One region of the Xanthomonas arboricola pv. juglandis genome, then DNA from elsewhere that is predicted to be linked to it. Evidence: predicted binding sites of a transcription regulator. Region 1 holds the regulator's gene; each other region holds the start of a gene.
The links. Region 1 encodes FliA, which starts transcription of late flagellar genes. Its sites were predicted from a motif close to TAAAGTTTNNCNNNCNNNGGCCGATAA; they were not measured.
Positions count from the first base shown of each region.

Region 2: the regulator FliA is predicted to act here: its motif matches at 1,804-1,830, upstream of KHN93_RS03520 (GGDEF domain-containing protein).
Region 3: the regulator FliA is predicted to act here: its motif matches at 4,996-5,022, upstream of KHN93_RS02195 (GGDEF domain-containing protein).

Region 1 is NZ_HG999362.1:2,366,684-2,374,113, forward strand. Features, by position in the region: gene KHN93_RS10320 (serine hydrolase domain-containing protein) at 1-443, shown strand, start outside; gene KHN93_RS10325 (chemotaxis protein CheA) at 723-2,375, opposite strand; gene KHN93_RS10330 (protein phosphatase CheZ) at 2,378-3,004, opposite strand; gene cheY (chemotaxis response regulator CheY) at 3,004-3,396, opposite strand; gene KHN93_RS10340 (RNA polymerase sigma factor FliA) at 3,432-4,199, opposite strand; gene KHN93_RS10345 (MinD/ParA family protein) at 4,196-5,080, opposite strand; gene flhF (flagellar biosynthesis GTPase FlhF) at 5,067-6,749, opposite strand.
Region 2 is NZ_HG999362.1:833,384-840,813, forward strand. Features, by position in the region: gene KHN93_RS03510 (glycoside hydrolase family 5 protein) at 1-21, opposite strand, end outside; gene KHN93_RS03515 (SulP family inorganic anion transporter) at 233-1,720, shown strand; gene KHN93_RS03520 (GGDEF domain-containing protein) at 1,949-2,929, shown strand; gene KHN93_RS03525 (M28 family metallopeptidase) at 3,248-4,876, shown strand; gene mdoH (glucans biosynthesis glucosyltransferase MdoH) at 5,800-7,430, shown strand, end outside.
Region 3 is NZ_HG999362.1:518,728-526,157, forward strand. Features, by position in the region: gene KHN93_RS02185 (ABC1 kinase family protein) at 269-1,993, opposite strand; gene KHN93_RS02190 (DUF808 domain-containing protein) at 2,234-3,175, shown strand; gene KHN93_RS02195 (GGDEF domain-containing protein) at 3,330-4,958, opposite strand; gene glgA (glycogen synthase GlgA) at 5,444-7,027, shown strand; gene KHN93_RS02205 (1,4-alpha-glucan branching enzyme) at 7,024-7,430, shown strand, end outside.

The DNA of each region.
Region 1 (7,430 bases):
CTCTATCAACGGAGATGCAGCACCGGGAAATTTGGGGTTACGATGCGGACTTCCACTCGGCTCAACCCTGGGAATTTGGTGCGCTTGCGCCGGCAGGCGGCCTTTTTTCGACGGTGAAGGACCTGTCGAAATTCATGACACTTTGGACAAACAAAGAAAGTGGTCCCCTCTCGCGGGCGGCTTCAATGATGCTGACCGTAGATAGGCCCGGCGATAATACCGATACCAGAATGGGTATCGGCTGGCGGAAGGTCCACCCGGATGGCCAGAGCATAGCTTGGAGCAATGGAAATGGCGGCGGCGTTCGTAGCTTCATGGGCTTCAACGCCGACACGCGCGTCGCCGCAATCGCGTTTATCAACAAAACATCGGGTTTTGGAGTTGACGATATCGCGCTTGAGTTGCTTGCGCCAGCTGGCTCGCATGTTCCCCCGTTTTTCTAAAATCCGGGCTGGTTTAAGATGCTTAAATATTAGCTGGATGGGAAATAACGGTTCCAGATTCAGTTCCACGGTAGCCTGACCGTCGCCAAACCATCGCGCCCATGCCTGCGCGCGTAGCAGCATAGATCGGCAGCGATGCTGGTAGTGAAACGACAACGGCCGCAGTACGCGGCCGTTGCCGTCAAATCAGGCAGACAAGATCGTCTTGCCGATTCCCGATTCCCGATTCCCGATTCTCCCAATCCCGAATCCCCAATCCCGAATCCCCAATCCCCAACCTCAATGATCGCTGGAACGCAGCCCATCCACATCCAGGATCAGCGCCATGCGGCCGTCGCCGATCAGGGTGGCGCCGGCGTAGCCGGGCAGGCCGCGCAGGGCACGGGGCAGGGGCTTGATCACCACTTCCTCGCGGCCGCGCACCTGGTCCACCACCAGGCCGAAGCGGGTTTCGCCGGCCTGCAGCAGCACTACCGTCAATAGCGGCGGTTGTTCGGCGGGCACGCCCAGCCAGCGGCGCAGGTCGATCAGCGGCAGGGTGTGCGAGCGGCGATCCAGCACGGCGCGGCCGTCGAACCAGCCCAGCGAGGTCTGCGGGGCGTGCAGCACCTCGACCACGCGCGCCAGCGGCAAGGCATACACCGCTTCGCCGGCCTGCACCAATAGGGTGGGCAGGATGGCCAGGGTCAGCGGCACGCGGATCATGAAGCGGCTGCCGCGGCCCAGTTCGGACTGGATCTGGATCTGCCCGCTGAGTTCGCGGATGCGCGATTGCACCACGTCCATGCCCACGCCGCGGCCGGAGATGTCGGTGACCTCGGCCTTGGTCGAAAAGCCCGGCATGAAGATCAGATGCAGACACTCGTCGGTGCTCAGGCGGGCGGCGGCTTCGGCGTCGATCAGGCCCTTGTTGCGGGCGATCTCGCGCAGGCGTTCGGGGTCGATGCCGGCGCCGTCGTCCTGGATCTCGATGCTGACGTAGTCGCCTTCCTGCTGCGCGGACAGGCGCACATGGCCGCTGCGCGGCTTGCCGGTGGCTTCGCGCAGGGCCGGCGATTCGATGCCGTGGTCGATCGCGTTGCGCACCAGGTGCACCAGCGGGTCGGCCAGGGCCTCGACCAGGTTGCGGTCCAGTTCCGTCTCGGCGCCGATCAGTTCCAGTTCCACTTCCTTGGACAGCGTGCGCGCGACATCGCGGGCCACCTTGGGGAAGCGTGCGAACACCTTGCTCACCGGCTGCATGCGGGTACGCATCACCGCGGTCTGCAGGCGCGCGGTGGCGATGTCCAGGGTGCTGACCGCGCGGTCGAGTTCTTCGTCGCGCAGGCGGGTACGCAGGGTCTTGAGGCGGTTGCGCGACAGCACCAGTTCGCCGATCAGGTTGACGATGGCGTCCAGGCGCTTGGTGTCCACGCGCACGGTCTGCTCGGCGTCAGCCGCCTTGGCCGCCGCCTTGGGCGCGGCCTTGGCGCCCGGCGCAGCAGCGCCGTGTGCGTCATCGTGTGCGGGTGCTGCGGCAGCGGCCTTGGGCGCGGCCTTGACCGCCGGCGGGCCGCTCTTGGCATCGAACTGCGCAATCAGCGAGGCCGGTGCATGCGGCACGGTTTCGCCCGAGCCCATCGCATCCAGCATGGCCTGCAGATAATCCAGCGACTGCTGCGCGGCATCGAAGTGATGCGCCTGCAACACCGCCTGACCGGAGCGCGCCATGCCCAGGGTTTCCTCGGCGGCGTGGCAGAGCTCCACCATCGGCTTGATCGCCAGGAAGCCGGCGCCGCCCTTGAGCGTGTGGAAGCCGCGGAACACCGCGTTGAGCTGGTCGGCTTCGTCCGGTGCCTGTTCCAGCGACACCAGCTGTTCGCCGAGGCGATCCAGGATTTCCTGGGCCTCGACAATGAAATCGGCAGCAATATCGTCTGGAACAGCACTCATGGTTACAGCCCCAATCCGGACAGCAGGTCGTCGGCGTCGTCCTGCGACACCGCGTGACGGTCCAGGCCCTTGACTGCAGGACCGGCAAGACCGCCGTCGTCTTTCTTCGGCTCGGGATTCTTCGGCGGCAGGCCGAGTGCACCGAAGCCCTCGTGCACGCGCCGCACGATGCCGGCCACGCGACGGATGATCTGGCCGCTCAGGTCCTGGTAGCTCTGCGCCAGCGACAGCTCGGTCAGGTTATGGCGCATCTTGTCCATTAGCGCGCCCTGGTCCTGGTTCAGGCCACCGTCGCGCAGCTGGTTGGCCAGCTCGCGGCATTCCTCGACCAGGTCCAGCGTGCGATGGCTGGCCTTCTCGGTCATTTCCACCACGTGGTCCAGGCGCGAGCAGGCATCGTCCAGTTCGCCGGCTTCCTCGGGCACGGTGGGCAGCTCGCCCAGCGCCTGCCCGAGTTCGCGCGCGAGCCGGCTCAGGCTCTGCATCATCGGGCGCGTGCGCAGCGCGGCGAGGTGGTCCACCTCGCGCCGCCAGGCGACCTGGTCACCGCTTTCCAGTGCATCGAGCGCGTGTTGCAGGCGCTCGATCAGGGCGGCACGTTCGGCATCGGCTTCCACGGTGGCGTTCATCAGGCGGTCGCCGCCAGACGTTCGAACACCTTGCCCAGCTTCTCTTCCAGCGTCTGTGCGGTGAACGGCTTGATGATGTAGCCGTTTACGCCGCACTGGGCCGCTTCGATGATCTGCTCGCGCTTGGCTTCGGCGGTCACCATCATCACCGGCAGGTGCTTGAGCTTGGCGTCGGCGCGGATGTTGCGCAGCAGGTCGATGCCGGTCATGCCGGGCATGTTCCAGTCGGTGACCACGAAATCGAACGGGCCGGCCCGCAACGCCGCCAATGCGCTGTTGCCGTCTTCGGCCTCTGCGGTATTGGTGAAGCCCAGATCGCCCAACAGATTCTTGACGATACGTCGCATCGTCGAGAAGTCGTCCACGATCAAAATCCGCATGTTCTTGTTCACATCAAGCTCCTAACACTAAAAAATGCGCGAAAAAATCATTCGTCAATTTCGACACCGGCATCGGCCAGTTCGAAGACCTTGAGGCGGCCGCGCAGACGCACCACCGCCTGGCCATGGATCTGGCAGACGCGCGATTCGCTGACACCGAGCACGGCGCCGATTTCTTTCAGGTTCAATTCCTGTTCGTAGTACAGCGACAGCACCAGCTGCTCGCGCTCGGGCAACTGGCCGATGGCCTTGCCCAGCTCGCGGCCGAATTCGCCACGCTCCATCATCTGCTGCGGATTGGGGCCGCCCTTGGCGGTGGTGTCCAGCTCGCCGTGATCCTCGATCCGTGACTCCAGGCTCAGCACCTGGCCGCGGGCGGCATCTTCCATCAGACGCAGGTAGTCGGGCAGCGGCATCTCCATCGCGGCGGCCACTTCGGTGGCGGCGGCGGCGCGGCCGGTGTGCTGTTCGATCTTGCGCACGGCGGCGGCGGCGTCGCGTGCGCGGCGGTGCACCGAGCGCGGCACCCAGTCGCCACGCCGGATTTCGTCGATCATCGAGCCGCGGATGCGGATCGAGGCATAGGTCTCGAACGAGGCGCCCTGTTCGGAGTCGTAACTGCGCGAGGCTTCGATCAAGCCGATCATGCCGGCCTGGATCAGATCGTCCACTTCCACGCTCGCCGGCAGGCGCGCGGCCAGATGGTGGGCGATGCGGCGCACCAGGTCGGCGTGCTGGGTGACGATGTCGTTGGCGTTGTTGCGCTGCACGGCGCGGTACTGCGCGCTGGCCGTGGTTGCGGTAGCGGTGCTCATGCGGCCACTCCCCGTTGGATGATGCGTTCGACGAAGAACTCGACGTTGCCGCGCGGCACGGTGGGGGCCTGCCAGCGCGAGGTACGGCGAGCGATTTCTGCAATGGCCTGCGCCGACGGACTGGCGGGGTAGGCCTTGATGACCGGCTGCTGGCGCTGCACCGACAGGCGCAACCAGTCGTCCTGCGGCACGTGGCCGAGGTAGTTCAGCGACACGTCGCCGAGGAATTTTTCGCAGACCCGCGACAGCTTGTCGTACAGCAGGCGGCCCTCGTTGGGGTCGCGCACCATGTTGGCGATGATCTGCAGGCGGTCCACGCCGCGTTCGCGCGAGAGCACCTTGATCAGCGCATAGGCGTCGGTGATCGAGGCCGGCTCGTCGCAGACCACCACCACGGTGTCCTGGGCGGCCTGGCAGAAGGTCAGCACGCTGTCGGTGATGCCGGCGGCGGTGTCGATGACCATCACGTCCAGGTCGCGCTCCAGCTCGGAGAACACGTTGACCAGGCCGATGTGCTGGGCCGGGGCCAGTTCGGCCATGTGGCGGCGGCCGGAGGCGGCCGGGACCACCAGCACGCCGCCGGGGCCTTCGATGATCACTTCATCCAGCGTGCAGCGGCCGGCGATCAGGTCGGCCAGGGTGTACTTGGGCGACAGTCCCAGCACCACGTCCAGGTTGGCCAGGCCCAGGTCGGCGTCCAGCAGCAGGGTGCGCTTGCCCATGTCGGCCAGCGCCACGGCCAGGTTGGCGGAGATGTTGGTTTTACCCACGCCGCCCTTGCCACCGGTCACGGCAATGGTGCGCACCGGGCCCAGGGGCTCGGGACGGGTCGCCGACAGGGGGAAGGCGTTGGTCAGCTTGGCGTATTCACGCGACTGCATGGTTGTGCTCCGGAGTACAGGGCTTATCGGCAGCGCGCCGCAAATCTTCAAGGCGAAGAACGAGACTGGCGGCATTGGCGCGGTGCAGGTCGTCGGGGACCCGCTGTCCGTCAGTCACCCAGGTGATGGGCATTTGGTGATCGACGACGACCGACAGCGCACTACCGAAGCGGCCGGTCTCGTCAAGTTTGGTCAGCACCACGCCCTGGGGCTTGGCGTGGGCGAAGCGGCGCACGACCTCGTCGAGGTCGGAAAAGTGCGCGTTGGCAGGCAGCACCAGCAACGAGGTGACCTGGTGCGCGGCGCGCAACCAGTTGAGCTGGGCGGCCAGGGCGCGGTCGCGCTGGCCCATGCCGGCGGTGTCGATCAGCACCAGCTTGTAGTCGCGCAGGCGCTCGAGCAGTTCCAGCAGGCTCTCGGCGCTGTCGGCCTCGTGCACGGCGATGCCGAGCTGACGGCCGTAGCTGTGCAGCTGCTCGCGGCCGCCGACGCGCTGGGTGTCGGTGGTGACCAGGGCCACGTCGCGCGGGGCGTGCTGGGCGGCGAAGCGCTGGGCGAGCTTGGCGATGGTGGTGGTCTTGCCGGCGCCGGTCGGGCCGACCAGGGCGATCACGCCGCCGCGTTCCAGCGGGTCGACCGGGGCCACCGGCAGGCGCTTGGACAGCAGCCCCAGCATCAGCCCGCGGCCGCGGTGCAATTCGGTATCGGCCGGGATCTGCAGTGCCACGTCGCGGATCAGGCCGGCGTCGAAGCCGTAGTCGTCCATCAACTCCAGGGCCTGGGCGCGCACCGGCGAGCCACGCAGGCGCTCGTCGGTGAGGCGGTTCATTTCGCGCTCGATCATCTGCCGCATCAGCGCCAGCTCGCCACGCAACTGCTTGAGTTCTTCATCGTTCTGCGGCGCCGGGGCGGCGGCGACCGGCACCGCGGCCAGCGCCGGCCGGGCAACCACCAGCGGCGGCAACGCGGTCGGCGGCAGGATCTGCGGCAGCGCGTCCAGGTCGAAGTCGGCGTCGTCGTCCAGCGCGTCTTCGTCCTGGTCGTAGCCGGCCTGCACGGGGGCAGCGGCGGCGGCCATGATCGGGGTCGGGGCCTGCACCGGTGCGGCCTGCACGGCGGCACGCTGCACCGGCGCGGTGGTCAGGAAATCGGCGAACAGCTGTTCCGGCACGGCCGACAGCGCGTGTTCCTGGCGCGGCGCGGCGGTCACCGCGACGGCGTGGGCCAGGGCCTGGGCGGCGGGCGAGGGGACGGCGGCGCTACGCACCGGTGCCGGCACCTGCGGCTGGCGCGGCACATTGACCGGCTGGCGCAGCGCCATCGCGGCGATCATGTCTTCGGCGGCACTGGCAACGCGCTGGCGCTGGCTCGTGCCGGCATCGGCGGCCGGCTTCAGCGGTGCGTGGACCGGTGCTGCGGCTGCTTGCGGGGCCGGTGCCTGCGGGGCAGCTGCCGACGGGATCGGCGCGGCGGCAACGGCCGGCGTCTCGGAGCGCGCGGTTTCCAGCGCACGCTGCACGAGTTCTTCGTCGTAGTTGCTGGCAGCGACGATCTCGATGCCTTCGGCGGTGCGGCGATTGGACAGGATCACTGCGTCCGGGCCGTGTTCTTCACGCACCATGCGGAATGCGGTGCGCATGTCCGGGGCAACGAAGCGTTTGATTTTCATGCGAAGTGCCTCCAGGAACGGGACCCGCCGGACGCCGGACGGGTGCGCGATGAATGTGGGTGTGTTGCCAGCGTCATGAGTTGCCTGTCCCGTTCGGTTGTTCCAAGTGCTGCTCTCGCCCCGCAGCGGTGGCGCTGGCTGCGGTCTCGGCAGAGCTAATGCACGCGGCGTGCCAAAACGGGGTGCCGGGGTTCCGGCGCGGGGAGCTGGTGCGTCGGGACGGGGCGGGAGCGGCGTGTACGGTCGGGTCCGACGGTTTCAAGTCAATGGATTGATTGACTTTTTTCCGGGGCGGCGATGCAGTGGCGTCGTCGTGCAGGCGGAAGCGCTGGCGGCCGGAAGGCCAAGTCTGGGGCGCTCGGGATGCCTGGAAACGGCCAGCGCCGTGCAATCGATTGGAGATCCGGACCAGTGGCGGCTTTCCGACGCCGGGTGCTGGTCGGTCACCGGCCTGCAGCCATCGCTGGCCAGCGTAGTGGGTAGGTTCGTAGGAGCGCGCCTGGGCGCGACGGGCCGTGCCGGTAAAACCTGTCGCGCCCGGGTGCGCTCCTACCTTGGTGTCGGCGTCCGCGATGTGTTGTCGGATTGCCCGGCCTGTCGTAGGAGCGCACCTGGGCGCGACGGGCCGTGCCGGTAACGCCTGTCGCGCCCGGGTGCGCTCCTACGGTGGTGTCGGCGTCC
Region 2 (7,430 bases), 1.5 Mb from region 1:
GGCGGTCCTGAAGATGGACATGGTGATCTCCCTAGCGAACCCGGCTCGACACCCGAACCCGGTGAGGGGGGCATCTTGGTCCGCGGCTACATTGTTTGGCGTGATCCGGACCACAGAAAGGCGCATTGCCGCACCGGTCACACGCAGGCTGCGGGCCGGGTCGCTTTCGCGCACACTATCGCCGCTGTCGCCTGTCCGCAGGCTGTCCTTTCTGTCCCCGGAGTGTCTTCCAATGTCCTTTCTGCGTGCCGAACTGGCGCAATGGCGCGCCTCGCCTGCGCGCGAACTGATGGCCGGTGCGGTCGCTACCTTTGCGCTGATTCCCGAAGTGATCGCCTTTGCGTTCGTGGCCGGCGTCGACCCGCAAGTGGGGTTGTTCGCGTCGTTCGTGATCGGGATTGTCATCGCGTTCTTCGGCGGCCGCCCGGCGATGATTTCCGCTGCGGCCGGGTCGGTTGCCCTGGTGGCCGCACCGCTGGTGGCCGCGCACGGCTTGCCTTATCTGCTGGCGGCCGGGCTGCTGGCCGGTGCGGTGCAGATCCTGTTCGGTCTGTTGCGGCTGGGCGTGCTGATGCGCTTTGTCAGCAGTTCGGTGCGCACCGGCTTCGTCAATGCGCTGGCGGTGCTGATCTTCGCCGCGCAGCTGCCGCATCTGCAGCACGCCAACTTGGCCACCTGGGGCATGTTGGCGTTGGGCCTGCTCATCATCTACGGCCTGCCGCGGCTGCCGCTGCCGGGCGTGTCGGCAATCCCTTCGCCGCTGCTGTGCATCCTGGTGCTGACGGTGCTGGGCTCGGCACTGCACCTGCCGCTGGAGACGGTGGCCGACTTGGGCAAGCTGCCCAATGCGCTGCCGGTCCTGCAATGGCCGGCGGTGCCGCTGACGCTGGAGACCTTGCGCATCATCGCCCTGCCGGCGCTGGCCATCGCGATGGTGGGGCTGCTCGAATCGCTGATGACCGCACGCGTGGTCGACGAACTTACCGACACCCCGAGCAACAAGAACCGCGAGTGCACCGGGCTGGGTCTGGCCAACACCGCTGCCAGCCTGTTCGGCGGCATCGCCGGCTGCGGCATGATCGGGCAGACCGTGGGCAACGTGAAATACGGCGGGCGCGGCCGTCTCTCCACCCTGTTCGCCGGGGTGTTCCTGCTGATCCTGATGGTGCTGCTCAAGCCGTGGGTCTCGCAGGTACCGGTGATCGCGCTGGTGGCGATCATGGTGATGGTCTCGGCCGAGACCTTCGACTGGCGTTCGCTGCGCACCGTGGTTACCCATCCGCGCACCTCCAGTGTGGTGATGTTGGCCACCGTGGCGGTGACCCTGGTCACCCGCAACCTGGCCGCGGGGGTGGCGGTGGGCGTGGTACTGAGCGGGGTGTTCTTCACCTTCAAGGTGGCCGGGCTGCTGCAGATCACGCACAGCGACGGCGACGATGGCGTGCGCACCTACCACGTGCGCGGTCAGGTGTTCTTCGCCTCGGCCGACGTGTTCATCGACGCCTTCGACGCGCGCCAGGTGCCCGGCCGCGCGGTGGTGATCGACGTCGGCCGCGCGCATTTCTGGGACATCACCGCAGTGGCGGCGCTGGACAAGGTGGTGCAGCGGCTGCGCCATCATGGGTTGGACGTCCAGGTCAAAGGTCTGAATGCCGGCAGCCGGCGCCTGATGCAGGCACACGCGCTGGGCGACGATGCGCTGGAGTCCGCACTGCCGTAAGCGCGCTGGTGTACCGGCCGGTCGCGCGCCTGCACATCCGTGTACGCCGGCTGGCCGTGCGCTGCGCCGGCCAGCCGGCGGACTCAAGTTCGCGCGTGCAGCGCCGATGAACCGGCATCGAGATTGCCGGTAACCCGTCGTGATGCCAGTGCCTTCCAGCCCGAGAGGTGTGCCCGCGTGCCGTGACCGGCGCTGCGGGCCTGCGTCTGCCCGCGGGATGGTGCGGCAATGACCACGGCACCGTTGCTGGAACGCATGGTGGACCTGACCGCCATCCGCGATGCCGATCTGCTCGACCTGAGTCTGCTGCGCACCATGCGCGAGGTCTGCGCGTCCGAGGAATTGTCGTTGCTGCGCATCGCGCCGGACGGCCGCACCATGGCCGAAACGCGGCTGCGCGAGGATGGCCGGCTGTCGCTGACGGTGGCCGACATCCACGACGCGCAGATGCGCGGGCAACTGGCCGACCTGCACGGGCCGGGCGATGTGGTGCAGTTGCAGCAGGACGGCCGCGCGCTGCTGGTGTACCCGATGATGGAAGCACGCGGCATCCGCACCTGCCTGCGCGTGGGCGGCTCGCGCGCACCCGGCGCCGCCGAACAGGTGATGCTGCAGGGCTTTGCGCGTTTTTTCCAGAATTACCGCAGCCTGCTCGACGATGCCCAGCGCGATGCGTTGACCGGCCTGCGCAACCGCAAGACCTTTGACGATGTGATCCTGCGCCTGTTCGCCGGTGGTGCGGATGCAGCGGCCAGCGAAGGCGTGTGGCTGGGGATCGTGGACATCGATCACTTCAAGCGCGTCAACGACAGCTTCGGCCACCTGTACGGCGACGAGGTGCTGTTGCTGGTTGCGCAGTTGATGCAGCGCTGCTTCCGCCAGGACGATCTGCTGTTCCGCTTCGGCGGCGAGGAGTTCGTGATCGTGTTGCGCGGCGTGGACCGCGACATCGCGGTGAGCCTGTTCGAGCGCTTCCGCGTGGCGGTGGCCGAGCAGGTGTTTCCGCAGGTCGGCAAGGTCACGCTCAGCACCGGCATCGTCGAGCTCACCGACGGCCAGTTGATCAGCCAGTTGCTCGACGAAGCCGACAAGGCGCTGTACTGGGCAAAGCAGCACGGCCGCAATCGCACCGAGGTGTACGCCGAACTGGTGGCCAGCGGAAGGATGCAGCAGGTCACCCAGCAGGTCGGCAGCGTCGATCTGTTCTGAGCGGCAGTGGCGTTCGGCGGCGGTGCTGCGGCATAGACCGCCGCAGCCTTTAGCTGTTTGACGGCATCCAGCGCCATGAGGCGCAAGGTGGATGCCGTGCCAGGTGGCAGCGCGATGTGCTGCGCCGCGCCGCATCGCTAGCTGGCCCTATCGATCAATGCTGCGTCGCTGCCGATGCATGTCGCCAGCGCGACGGCATGCATCGCTCGCTACCGTGCACACCCGATCAGACGCCGCAGTAGCTACACTCCAGGGCTGTTCGGACACTACCTGGGTGCTGCAGTGAAGCGAGTTGTTACCAAACGCGTTGCAATGGGAATGCTGGCGATGGCGGTCTCGACCGCACTGATGGCGGCGACGCCGAGCTTCGATGGCGCGCGCATCTCGCGCGACGTCAAGGAGCTGTCCTCCGATGCCTATGAAGGCCGCGGCCCGGCCACCGCCGGCGAGGAAAAGACCATTGCCTACCTGAGCAAGCAGTTCGCCGACGCCGGCCTGCAACCGGGCGGCGACCTGACCGACGGCAAGCGCGCCTGGACCCAGGCGGTGCCGCTGCGCCGCGCCGATATCGTCGGCACGCCGACCATCGCCCTGCAGCACGCCGGCAAGCCGCAGGCGCTGACCCAGGGCAAGCAGATCGCCATCCGCGCCGCGCTGGATGGCTCGTCCAAGGTCGACATCGCCAACGCGCCGCTGGTGTTCGTCGGCTACGGCGTCAAGGCGCCGGAGCGCGACTGGGACGACTTCAAGGGCGTGGACCTGAAGGGCAAGATCGCGGTGGTGCTGATCAACGACCCGGATTTCGAAACCGGCAAGGGCGCCTTCGACGGCGCCGGCATGACCTACTACGGCCGCTGGACCTACAAATACGAAGAAGGCGCCCGCCAGGGCGCGCTCGGCGTGCTGGTGGTGCACGAAACCGCGCCCGCCTCCTACGGCTGGGACACCGTGGCCAGCTCCAACACCAACACCATGTTCGACGTGGTGCGCGACAACCCGCGTGCCGCGCATCCCACCCTGGAAGGCTGGATCCAGCGCGACCTGGCCGCCGACCTGTTCAAGCAGGCCGGGCTGGATTTCGACGCCTTGAAGAAGCAGGCGCAGACGCGCGGCTTCAAGCCGGTGGAACTCAAGGGCCAGGGGCTGAGCGCCAGCTACCAGGTCAAATCCGACGTGATCACCTCGCACAACGTGGTCGCGCGGCTGCAAGGCAGCACGCATCCGGATGAAACGCTGATCTACAGCGCGCATTGGGACCACATCGGCGTCGGCAAGCCGGACGCACGCGGCGACACCATCTTCAACGGCGCGCTGGACAACGCCAGCGGCACCGCCGCACTGCTGGAGCTGGCGCGCGGCTTTGCCGCCGGCCCCAAGCCGCAGCGCTCGGTGGTGTTCCTGGCGGTCACCGCCGAGGAGAAGGGCTTGCTGGGCTCGGAGTTCTACGCCTCCAAGCCGCTGTATCCGCTGGACACCACCGTGGCGGTGATCAACATGGACGGCATGAGCCCGTTCGTGCCATCGCGCGATTTCGGCATCTACGGCACCGCAAAACTCGAATTGCTCGATCAGCTCAAGACTGTCGCCGGCCAGTGGAAGCTGCGCTACACGCCCGATCCCAAGCCGCAGGCGGGGTACTTCTTCCGCTCGGACCATTTCTCCTTCGCCAAGCGTGGCGTGCCGGCGCTGTCGTATGCGGCCGGGCAGGACTGGGAAGTGGGCGGGGTGGCCGCGGGCAAGGCCGCCTCCGACGACTACACCGCCAAGCGCTATCACCAGCAGGGCGACGAGTGGAAGCCGGACTGGACCTTCGCCGGTGCCGCGCGCGATCTGGGCGTGCTGTACGCGCTGGGCCAGCAGCTGGCCGATTCGCGCCAGTGGCCGAACTGGAGCTCCGATTCGGAGTTCCGCGCCACCCGTGACGCCAGCGAGGCTGCGCGCAAGTAACATCGGCCGATACAGCGGCAGCGCTTCCGTCAGGCGGCGCTGCTGTTGTTCGATGCGGCATGTGCGATGTGCGCATGTGCCGCCTCCGGACAGGGAGGGCGCCAGAGCGGCTGATCTGGCGCTTGGCTGCAGGGCCCTTGCCGCCCACCATCGCAGGACACGCCGCAAGTACGTCAGTGTAGGTTCTTACGCGGCATCCATGCCGCGTAAGGTCCCGCGACGGTAGGCGGGCAAGGACCATCGGAGATGGCCGGTGGGCATGGTGCAAGCAATGCACGATGCATTTAACGACGCGGCTCAACGTCCGATGTCCATCGCTCGACCAACAGCTTTTCACCTGGCCACCGACCACTCCCTGGTGCGGTGTCCTTGCCGGCGATTACAGGCGCAACGCAGCCTTCGTGCACTGCGCCGACGTGGGCCAGGCCCGACATCGCTTATTCCGATACACCATGACGCGCGGCAGAATGCCTCGGATCCGCTCAGCCCCACCGCCGTGATCGCGCGCGCCAACAAGCTGGCGCTGCAACCGATTGCAGGTCCTGGCACATCACTTGCAGTTGTCTGACATGACAGTGCGGTTTGCCGGCCGTGACAGCACGCGTGCCAGGCTGCAATCTGTTGGGGTAGCGTTCGGTCGCTGCGGCGTAGTCTGCCGCGCGGTCCTCGTCGGGTGGGGCGAAGACTGCAGCGCGGCCTTCGTTTCCTTTAACGGTCGATTCTTTAAGATGAGCCGCGACGTCATCGTCGCAGCCAGGAGAGCTTGTGCATCGGAGTGGTCTTAGAGCTGCTGATTCTGCGACGTGGTCCCGCACTGCCGGGCTCGCCCGCACTGCGGTGCATGCGGTGACGTCGCCACGCGTAGCGGGGAGGGATCTCCCGCTTCAGCCCACACTGCCGCGATCGTGCGGCGGGCAGCCTTGATGGACGGCACTGTGACTCTTTCCCCCGCACCAACCGATCTTCCCCCCGTTTCCGCCCTCGACGCCGGTCAGCCCACGCTGCCACCGGAAGCGCCGCTGGCCATGCCCGAGCAATCCCTGCGCGAAGGCCGTCTGCAGGTGCCGCATCAGCGCACCGCGCCGGTCGGCATCGGCTTGCGGCGTTTCTATCTGATCGGCGGCACCTTCGCCACTACCGCCGTGGCGGTGTGGGTGATGCTCAGCGTGCTGTGGCCCGATGGCCTCAGCGTGCTGGAAGGCTGCCTGCTCGGCCTGTTCGTGCTGCTGTTCGCCTGGATCGCGATGTCCTTCGCCAGCGCGGTGGCTGGTTTCGTCACCGTGGTGGCGCGCGCCGGACGCAAGCTCGGCATCGACCCGGAAGCGCCGCTTCCGACCCTGCACACGCGCACCGCGTTGCTGATGCCCACCTATAACGAAGATCCGCGCCGGCTGCTGGCCGGCCTGCAGGCGATCTACGAATCGGTGGCCGAAACCGGCCAGCTGGAGCATTTCGACTTCTTCGTGCTCAGCGATACCACCCGCGAACACATCGGCCGTGCCGAAGAGCTGGTGTACAACGAGCTGTGCGACCGCGTCGACGGGCACGGGCGCATCTTTTACCGCCGCCGCGCCGACAATGCCGCGCGCAAGGCCGGCAATGTCGCCGACTGGGTGCGCCGTTTCGGCGGCAACTACCCGCAGATGCTGATCCTGGACGCCGACAGCGTGATGACCGGCGACACCATCGTGCGGCTGGTCGCCGGCATGGAGAACAATCCGGACGTGGGCCTGATCCAGACCCTGCCGGCGGTGGTCAACGGGCAGACCCTGTTCGCCCGCATGCAGCAGTTCGGCGGGCGCGTGTACGGGCCGATCATCGCCTTTGGCGTGGCCTGGTGGCATGGCGCCGAGAGCAACTACTGGGGCCATAACGCCATCATCCGCACCCAGGCCTTCGCCGACCACGCCGGCCTGCCGTCGCTACGCGGGCGCAAGCCGTTCGGCGGGCATGTGCTCAGCCACGACTTCGTCGAGGCGGCGCTGATGCGGCGTGGCGGCTGGGCCATGCACATGGTGCCCTACCTGCAGGGCAGCTATGAGGAAGGCCCGCCCACGCTGACCGACCTGCTGATCCGCGACCGCCGCTGGTGCCAGGGCAACCTGCAGCACGCCAAGGTGGTCGGCGCCAAGGGCCTGCACTGGATCAGCCGCATGCACATGCTGATCGGCATCGGGCATTACTTCACCGCGCCGATGTGGGGCCTGCTGATGCTGATCGGCATCGGCATTCCGCTGGCCGGCGGCGGAATCGATCTGGCCGGCGACCTGCCGTTCTCGCCCGCCCGTTACTGGCATGGCAGCAGCCAGGGCAACGCGATCTGGATCTTCGTCTGCACCATGTTCGTGCTGCTGGCGCCCAAGCTTCTAGGCTACATCGCACTGCTGCTCAACCCGCGCGAGTTGCGCGCCTGCGGCGGTGCCATCCGCGCGCTGCTGAGCATCCTGCTGGAAACCGTGCTGGCGGCGCTGATGGCGCCGGTGGTGATGTACCTGCAGTCACGCGGCGTGTTCGAGGTACTGGCCGGCAAGGATTCGGGTTGGGATGCGCAGGT
Region 3 (7,430 bases), 1.8 Mb from region 1:
CGCTGAAGCTGACTGAAATGTTTGTTGGAGTTGAGCGCTTGTCGTAGCGCGGTGGTTGCGCGCGCTGACGATCAGCTGGTCGTGGTGGCGCTCGCTGAGGGATCCACGGTTTCTGCACTCCGCAACTGGCGCGGCTTTCGCACATAGGCGACGTTTCGATAACGCCACATCGCCCGATTCCTTTTGACCGCTGGATGCGGCGGTCTTGGCATGCGACGCCGGTTAAGCTGCGTCGCGCCCGGGTGCGCTCCTACGCGGGGGTGTGGCGCTATCGATGCCCGCGTTCTTCGCGTGCACGCACACGGCGGTCGAACAGCAGCGCACTGAGCACGATGCCCAGGCCCAGCACGACGCCGAGCAGGAACAGCACCATCGCAATCGCCGGATAGCCCCATAGCTTCAAGCCGGTTTCGATACGCATCATCTGCGCCGAGGCCATGATCAGCGCCGCAGTCACGATGCCGGCCGCCACGCGGTTGGCGATCTTCTGCAGGCTTTCCATCAGATGCGATTCTTCCAGCCCGGTGACGCGCATCTGCAGGCGGTTTTCCGCTGCCAGCGAGAGGATCTCGGACATGCGGCGCGGTCCTTCGCGCACCAGATGTTGCAGCTCCATCGCCTCGCTGGCCAAATTGGCGGCCGACAGCGACTTTTTCAGGCGCGCGCGCATCACATGCTGCAGGTGGCGCTCGACGACGCGGCGCGTGTCCAGGTGCGGCGACAGCGTGCGGCACACGCCTTCCAGGTTCAACAAGGTCTTGCCGAGCAGGCTCAGCTCCGGCGGCGTGCGCAAGCCGTTGGAGGTGGCGATGCGCACCAGATCCAGCACCACGCGGCCCTCGGAAGTGGTGTCGTGCGCGGCGTAGCGGGCAATCATCTGCCCGGTTTCGCGCTGGTAGCGGTCTTCGTCGTAATCCTCCAGGCGCGTGCTCAGCGCGATGGTCTCTTCGGCGACCTCTTCGCCACGGCCGTCGACGGCGGCGAACAGCAGCTTGAGCAAGCGCTCGCGCAGGCGCGGCGGCACGTGCGCGACCATGCCCAGGTCGAAGATCGCCAGGCGCCCGTCCTGCAGCACGCGCAGATTGCCCGGATGCGGGTCGGCATGGATCTCGCCATGCACGAACATCTGGTCCAGGTAACCCTTGACCAGCTCTGCGGCCAGCTTGTCCATCGGCTGCTCGGTGCGGCGCAGGCCGGAGATCTTGTCCACGCGCACGCCTTCGGCCAGCTGCATGGTCAGCACCTTGCGGCTGCTCAGGTCCCACACCGGTTGCGGGATCCACAACAGCGGAAACGGCTTGAGATGCTTGCCGAAGCGCACCAGCGTCTCGGCCTCGTCCTCGTAATTGAGCTCGGCACGCAGGGTCTTGCCGAATTCGCCCAGCCAGTCGGCAAAGCGCACGCGCCGGCCGATGCCGGTCAGGCGGTCGGCGGCGGTGGCAAAGCTCTTGAGCACGTCCAGGTCCGAGCGTACCTGGGCGGCGACTTCGGGCTTTTGCACCTTGATCGCCACCGGGGTGCCGTCGCGCAGGGCGGCGCGGTGCACCTGCGCCAGCGAGGCGCAGCCCAGCGGCACCGGATCGAAAAACGAGAACGCCTTGTTGACCGATACGCCGAGTTCTTCTTCGATGATCTGGCGGATGCGCTCCACCGGCACCGAACTGGTGTTCTCCTGCATGCGTTCCAGCGCCGTGGCGAACTCCGGCGGCACGATGTCCGGCCGCGTAGACAGCATCTGGCCGAGCTTGACGAAGGTGGGGCCGAGCGCCTCCAGGTCGGAGACGAACTGGTCGGGCGTGCCTTCGGCGGGCACTTCGTACTCGTTGATTGCGGCCGGATCCAGGTTCATGCCGGCGAACACGCCCGACCCGCGATACCGCAGCAACAGGCGCAGGATCTGCGTGCGACGGCTCATGCCGCCCACCACGCCGGTGTCGGCGGGGATCGCGGCCTGGGCCGGTGTGCGGTACGGGTCGTTCGGACTCAAGGCCATCTCCGGCGGTCGTGCAAGAGCGCGAGTGTGGCCAGCGGCGGGTCGTCGGGCGGTGAATCCAGACGTGTTGCCATGGCGTAGTCGGGTGCGGCTCGGGGCCGGCGGGCATGGCCGGATCGTGCGGCCGGCGGGCATCGGCATCACGCGCCAACGGCCGGCAACGGCGTGCAACGGCCTGCCATCACCCCATACGGGCGCAGGATCGGCGAGAATCCACCGCCACTCACGAAGGACCCCCGCATGGCCGGTGCCAGCCTGTTCACCCTGCTCGACGACATCGCCACGCTGCTGGACGACGTTTCCATCCTGACCAAGGTCGCGGCCAAGAAGACCGCTGGCGTCCTGGGCGACGACCTGGCGCTCAATGCGCAGCAGGTCACCGGCGTCACCGCCGACCGCGAGCTGCCGGTGGTGTGGGCAGTGGCCAAGGGCTCGCTGATGAACAAGGTGATCCTGGTGCCGGCGGCGCTGGCGATCAGCGCGCTGGAAGCCTGGCTGCGCGGGCGCGGCTACAACGTGCCGCTGGTGATGCCGCTGATGATGATCGGCGGTGCCTACCTGTGCTTCGAGGGCGTGGAGAAGCTGGCGCACAAGTTCCTGCACAACCAGGACGAGGAAGCGCAGCGGCATGCCGAGCGCACCCGCGCGCTGGCCGACCAGAACGTGGACGTGGTGGCGCTGGAAAAGGACAAGGTCAAGGGCGCGATCCGCACCGACTTCATCCTGTCGGCGGAGATCATCGTGCTGTCGCTGGGCGTGGTGGCCGGGGTGTCGTTCGGCCAGCAGGTCGCGGTGCTGGTGGCGATCGCCCTGGCGATGACCATCGGCGTGTACGGTCTGGTTGCGGCCATCGTCAAGCTGGACGACCTGGGCCTGTACCTGAGCAAGAAGGGCGCGGCGTTGGCGGCGCTGGGCCGCGGCATCCTGGTGGCCGCGCCGTGGCTGATGAAGTTCCTGTCGGTGGCCGGCACGCTGGCGATGTTCCTGGTCGGCGGCGGCATCCTGGTGCACAACATCCCGGCGCTGCATCACCTGGTGCAGGACCTGGCCAAGTCGGCCGGCGGCATGGGCTGGTTGGTCGATGCACTGGGCAACATGCTGGTCGGTGTGATTGCCGGTGCGATCGTGCTGGGCGCAGTGATGCTGTTCCAGAAGCTGCGCGGGAAGCCGGCGGCGCACTGATGCCGTCCCGCGGCGGCCAGGGGAGCCCCTGGCAGCCGCATGGAAGCGGCTGGTCGTGGTGGGAGCCCGGCGGCAACCGAAGGACCTGCGGCGCCTCTGCGTCGTGCGTCGGTGATCCGGTCCGACCGGTCGATGCGGCAGGCCGCGTTCGCGGCTAGTCGGCGCTGATCACCCGATTCTTGCCGGCCGCCTTGGCGTCGTACATGGCGCGGTCGGCACGGCGGATCACATCGTCCTGGGCCTCGTCGAGATGGCGCAGTGCCACGCCGCCGCTGAAGCTGACGAACACGCGCACGTCCTCGTGCAGCAAAGAGCGCTGGGCCAGTGCGCGCTGCAGGCGGATCACCGCCGCGCTGGCTTCGAAGATGGTGGAGTCCGGCAACAGCAGCACGAACTCCTCGCCGCCGAAGCGGGCGATGGCATCGGTGGTGCGCAGCACCGACTTGGCCACGTCCACGGTGTGGCGCAGCGCGGCGTCGCCACCGGCGTGGCCGTGGGTCTCGTTGAGGCGGCGGAAGTCGTCCAGATCCAGCATCGCCACGCACAACGGTTGCCCGCCGCGCTGGGTGCGTGCGGCCTCGCGCTGGAACAGTTCCTCGAAGCCGCGGCGGTTCAGCGCGCCGGTCAGCTGGTCTTCGCGCACCAGCCCGGCCACGTCCTTGAGTTCCTGTTCGAGCGAGGCGATGCGCTGCTCGGCGTCCTCGACCTGGCGGCGTGCGGCCAGCAGTTCGTCGCGCGCGGCCAGTGCCTGCGCCTGCACCCCGGCGGTGTCCTGCAGCACGTCCTGCAACAGCCGGTTGAGGTCGGGAATGCTGCGAGCGTCGCCGATCGCCTGCGAATAGCCGGCAACGCGATCGTGGTACTCGCCGGTGCTGGTGGCCATGCCGTCGAGCCGGTCGACGAAGGACACCATCATCTCGCGCATCGCGGTCTTGGAGTCGGCAATGCCTTGCTTGAGCAGGCCCTGCTTGTAGATGACCTCGCGCAAGGTGCCGCGTGCCTGTTCGATCGAGCCGACATCCAGCGGCCCGGAGATCAGCTGCCGCACCACCGAGATCTGGCCCTGCAGCCAGCTGCGATCGTCGAGCAGTTCGCCGACGTTTTCCAACAACAGGTCGAACAGGCCGAGCAGCAGGTTCTGCTGCTCGCTGGCATCTTCGGCACGCAGGCCGATCTGATGACTCAGTTCGCGCAGGCGCTGTTCCAGGGTGATCAGCTCATGGCCGGGGCGCCAATGGCGCAGTGCCGATGCCAGGGTCTGTGCTTCCTCGGCCAGTTCCGGGCTGCGTTGCAGCAGCGTGGACAGGGCATTGCCCAGCGCGTGCCGCAGCAGGTCGCGCAGTTGCTCGGCTTCGGTGCGTCCTTCGGCCAGCGAGTCGCCGGTGTCGATGGTGCGGATGTACTTGTCGATCAGTTGCCGCAAGGCGCGGCCATAGCCGGGCCAGTCGCCGGCCGCATAGGCCGCGCTCAGGCGCACGCCCATGTCGCCGAGTTCGCCATGCAGGCTGGTGATGCCTTCGGCAAAGGCCAGCAGCAAGGCCTCCGGATGCGCGGCGTGCGAGAACAGGCGCATCAACAGGGCGGTGGCGGCCGCCGGGTCGTGCGCGCCGGACTTGTTCTTGGCCGGCACCAGCTGATGCGCGGCCAGGCCGTGCCCGCCGCGCTCGCTGCCGATCACGCTTGGCAGGGCGGCGGCCGGGCGCGCGCTGTCCGCCCCGCCCCAGGGCAACAGGCGGCGCAGCCCGCCACGTGGGCGGCTTGGGAGTTCAGGCTGGTCTGCCATGCGCCGGGATCTCGGAAAGTCGTGGTGCCATCGCTGGTTATCGGCGCGCAGGCGTCGCGCTTAAGCGGTCTGGGCAGTTCTGCGCAGTTCCGGCGTGCCCGCCCGATGCCAGGCGGTGGGCGATGCGCGACCTGCGCGCATGCCTGAACAAGTCAGGCGGATGATGGCGGGCGCCGCCGTCACCGCCCGCTTTCGGTGCGTTTCAACAACCGCGCACCACGGCAGGGATGTCATCGCACTGCAATGCGCCGCTTATGCCAGTAGGCATGCGCAACCATGCGCAAGGGAATGTAGCTGTCGCAGAAAAGTCAGCACGTATTCACGCATATTTTATTTGCACGGGGTGTAGATTCATCTCAAGGACAACGTGGAGTACGCGCGTTGGCCCCGCTCCTCATTCGTAGCAGGTCGTCTGGCTGAATCGGCAGATGATGGTTGTCGCTTCGCTGTTTTCCGTCTCCACCCACTTTACGACGGACGTTTAGATGGTTGCCATGATGCCGCTTCACGCTACTACCGCACGCTTCGAGCGCAGCACGATGCTCCCCACTCTGAAGAAGAGCGGGCGACCGCGTGATGCACGTGGCCGCTTCATTCGCCATCACGAGCGTCTGCCGGTGTCGCCGGCCGATACCCGCGGCGCCTTGTTCGTGGTGTCGGAGATGGCGGACTTCATCAAGGCGGGCGGTCTGGGCGATGTGGCTGCGGCGCTGCCACGCGCGCTGCGCCATCGCTACGACGTCCGTGTGCTGATTCCCGGCTACCGCGCGGTACTGGCGCGGGCGGGCAAGGTGGAGATCGTCGGCCGGGTGCTGGCGCACGCCGCACTGCCGGCCTGCGACATCGGCCGCATCGTGCAATCGGACGGCCTGCCGATCTACATCCTGCTGTCCAAGGAATTGTTCGAACGTGACGGCTCGCCCTATGTGAGCACCAGCGGCTCGGAGTTCGAAGACAACGCGATCCGCTTTGCCACCTTGTCGCATGCCGCTGCGCAGATCGCCGCCGGCCATGCCGGGCTGGGCTGGAAGCCGCGCCTGCTGCACCTCAACGACTGGCCGTGTGCGCTGGCGGCCGCCTATGTGCGCTGGTCCGGCGGCACCACGCCGTGCCTGTTGACCATCCATAACCTGGCCTACCAGGGCCTGGTGCCGTATTCGATGGCCGCTGCGCTGGGCATCCCGGCCGAGCGTGTGGCCGAGCTGGAGTTCTACGGGCAGATGTCGTTCCTGCGCGGCGGCATCGTGCATGCCGACCACGTCAACACGGTCAGCGTCAGCTATGCCCAGCAGATCACCGGCCCGGCGCAGGGCTGTGGCCTGGACCGCCTGCTGGCCGGCCGCGCCGCCAAGGGCGCGTTGACCGGCATCGTCAACGGCATCGACGCCAGCTGGGACCCGCGTACCGACGAATATCTGGACACGCACTTCAGCGTGAATCAGTGGCAGGGCCGTCAGGCCAACGCCGCGCAGGTGCGCAAGGCCTTCGGGCTGCGCGAGAGCACCGGCCCGCTGTTCGCGGTGGTGTCGCGGCTGGTACATCAGAAGGGCCTGGACCTGATCTGCGAGGTCGCCCCGCAGATCGTGGCGGCCGGCGGCCAGATCGCGGTGATCGGCGGCGGCGAGCCGGAGATCGAGCAACAGGTCGCCGAGCTGACCCGGCGCTATCCGGGCCAGGTCGGTGCCTTCATCGGCTTCGAGGAAGGCCTGGCGCGGCGCATGTTCGCCGGCGCCGACTTCCTGCTGATGCCGTCGCGCTTCGAGCCGTGCGGCTTGAGCCAGATGTATGCACAACGCTTTGGCTGCCTGCCGATCGCGCACGCTACCGGTGGCCTGATCGACACCGTGGATGACGGCGTCACCGGCTTTTTATTCCAGCACGCCAGTGTCGAGGCCTTGCGCCGCTGCCTGGAGCGCGCATTCCGCACCTTCCGCTTGCCCAGCCTGCTGTCGGCGATGCGCCGCGCGGCGATGCTGCGTCCCAGTGGTTGGGATGTGGCGGGCAAGAAATACCTCTCGCTGTACGAACGCACCGCCGCAACCGCTCCCGCGCTTGCGACGGTGTCATGAGCGAACGGCTGGGCGTGCAGGGGCAGGAAACGGAAGCGCCGGTGGTGACCATGGATGGGATGTCGGATCTGGTGCAGAGCGTGCAGGCGCTGGCCGATGGCCTGCCTGCCGATGCATTCGCGGTATTGGGCCCGCATTCCCAGGCAGACGGCCGCCGGCTGGTGCGCGTGCTGGCGCCCGGTGCCGAGGCCATGGGCCTGATCGATCCACGCGGTAAGTTGCTGGCGCGCATGCAGGCTGGCCCGGTCGATGGTGTGTTCGAGGGCACGCTGGCGGTCGAAGGCCCGTATCGGCTGCGCATCGTGTGGCCGGACGTGGTGCAGGAGATCGAAGACCCATACGCCTTTGCCGCCACGCTGGACGAATCCACCCTGCTGCAGATCGCTGCCGGCGATGGCCAGGC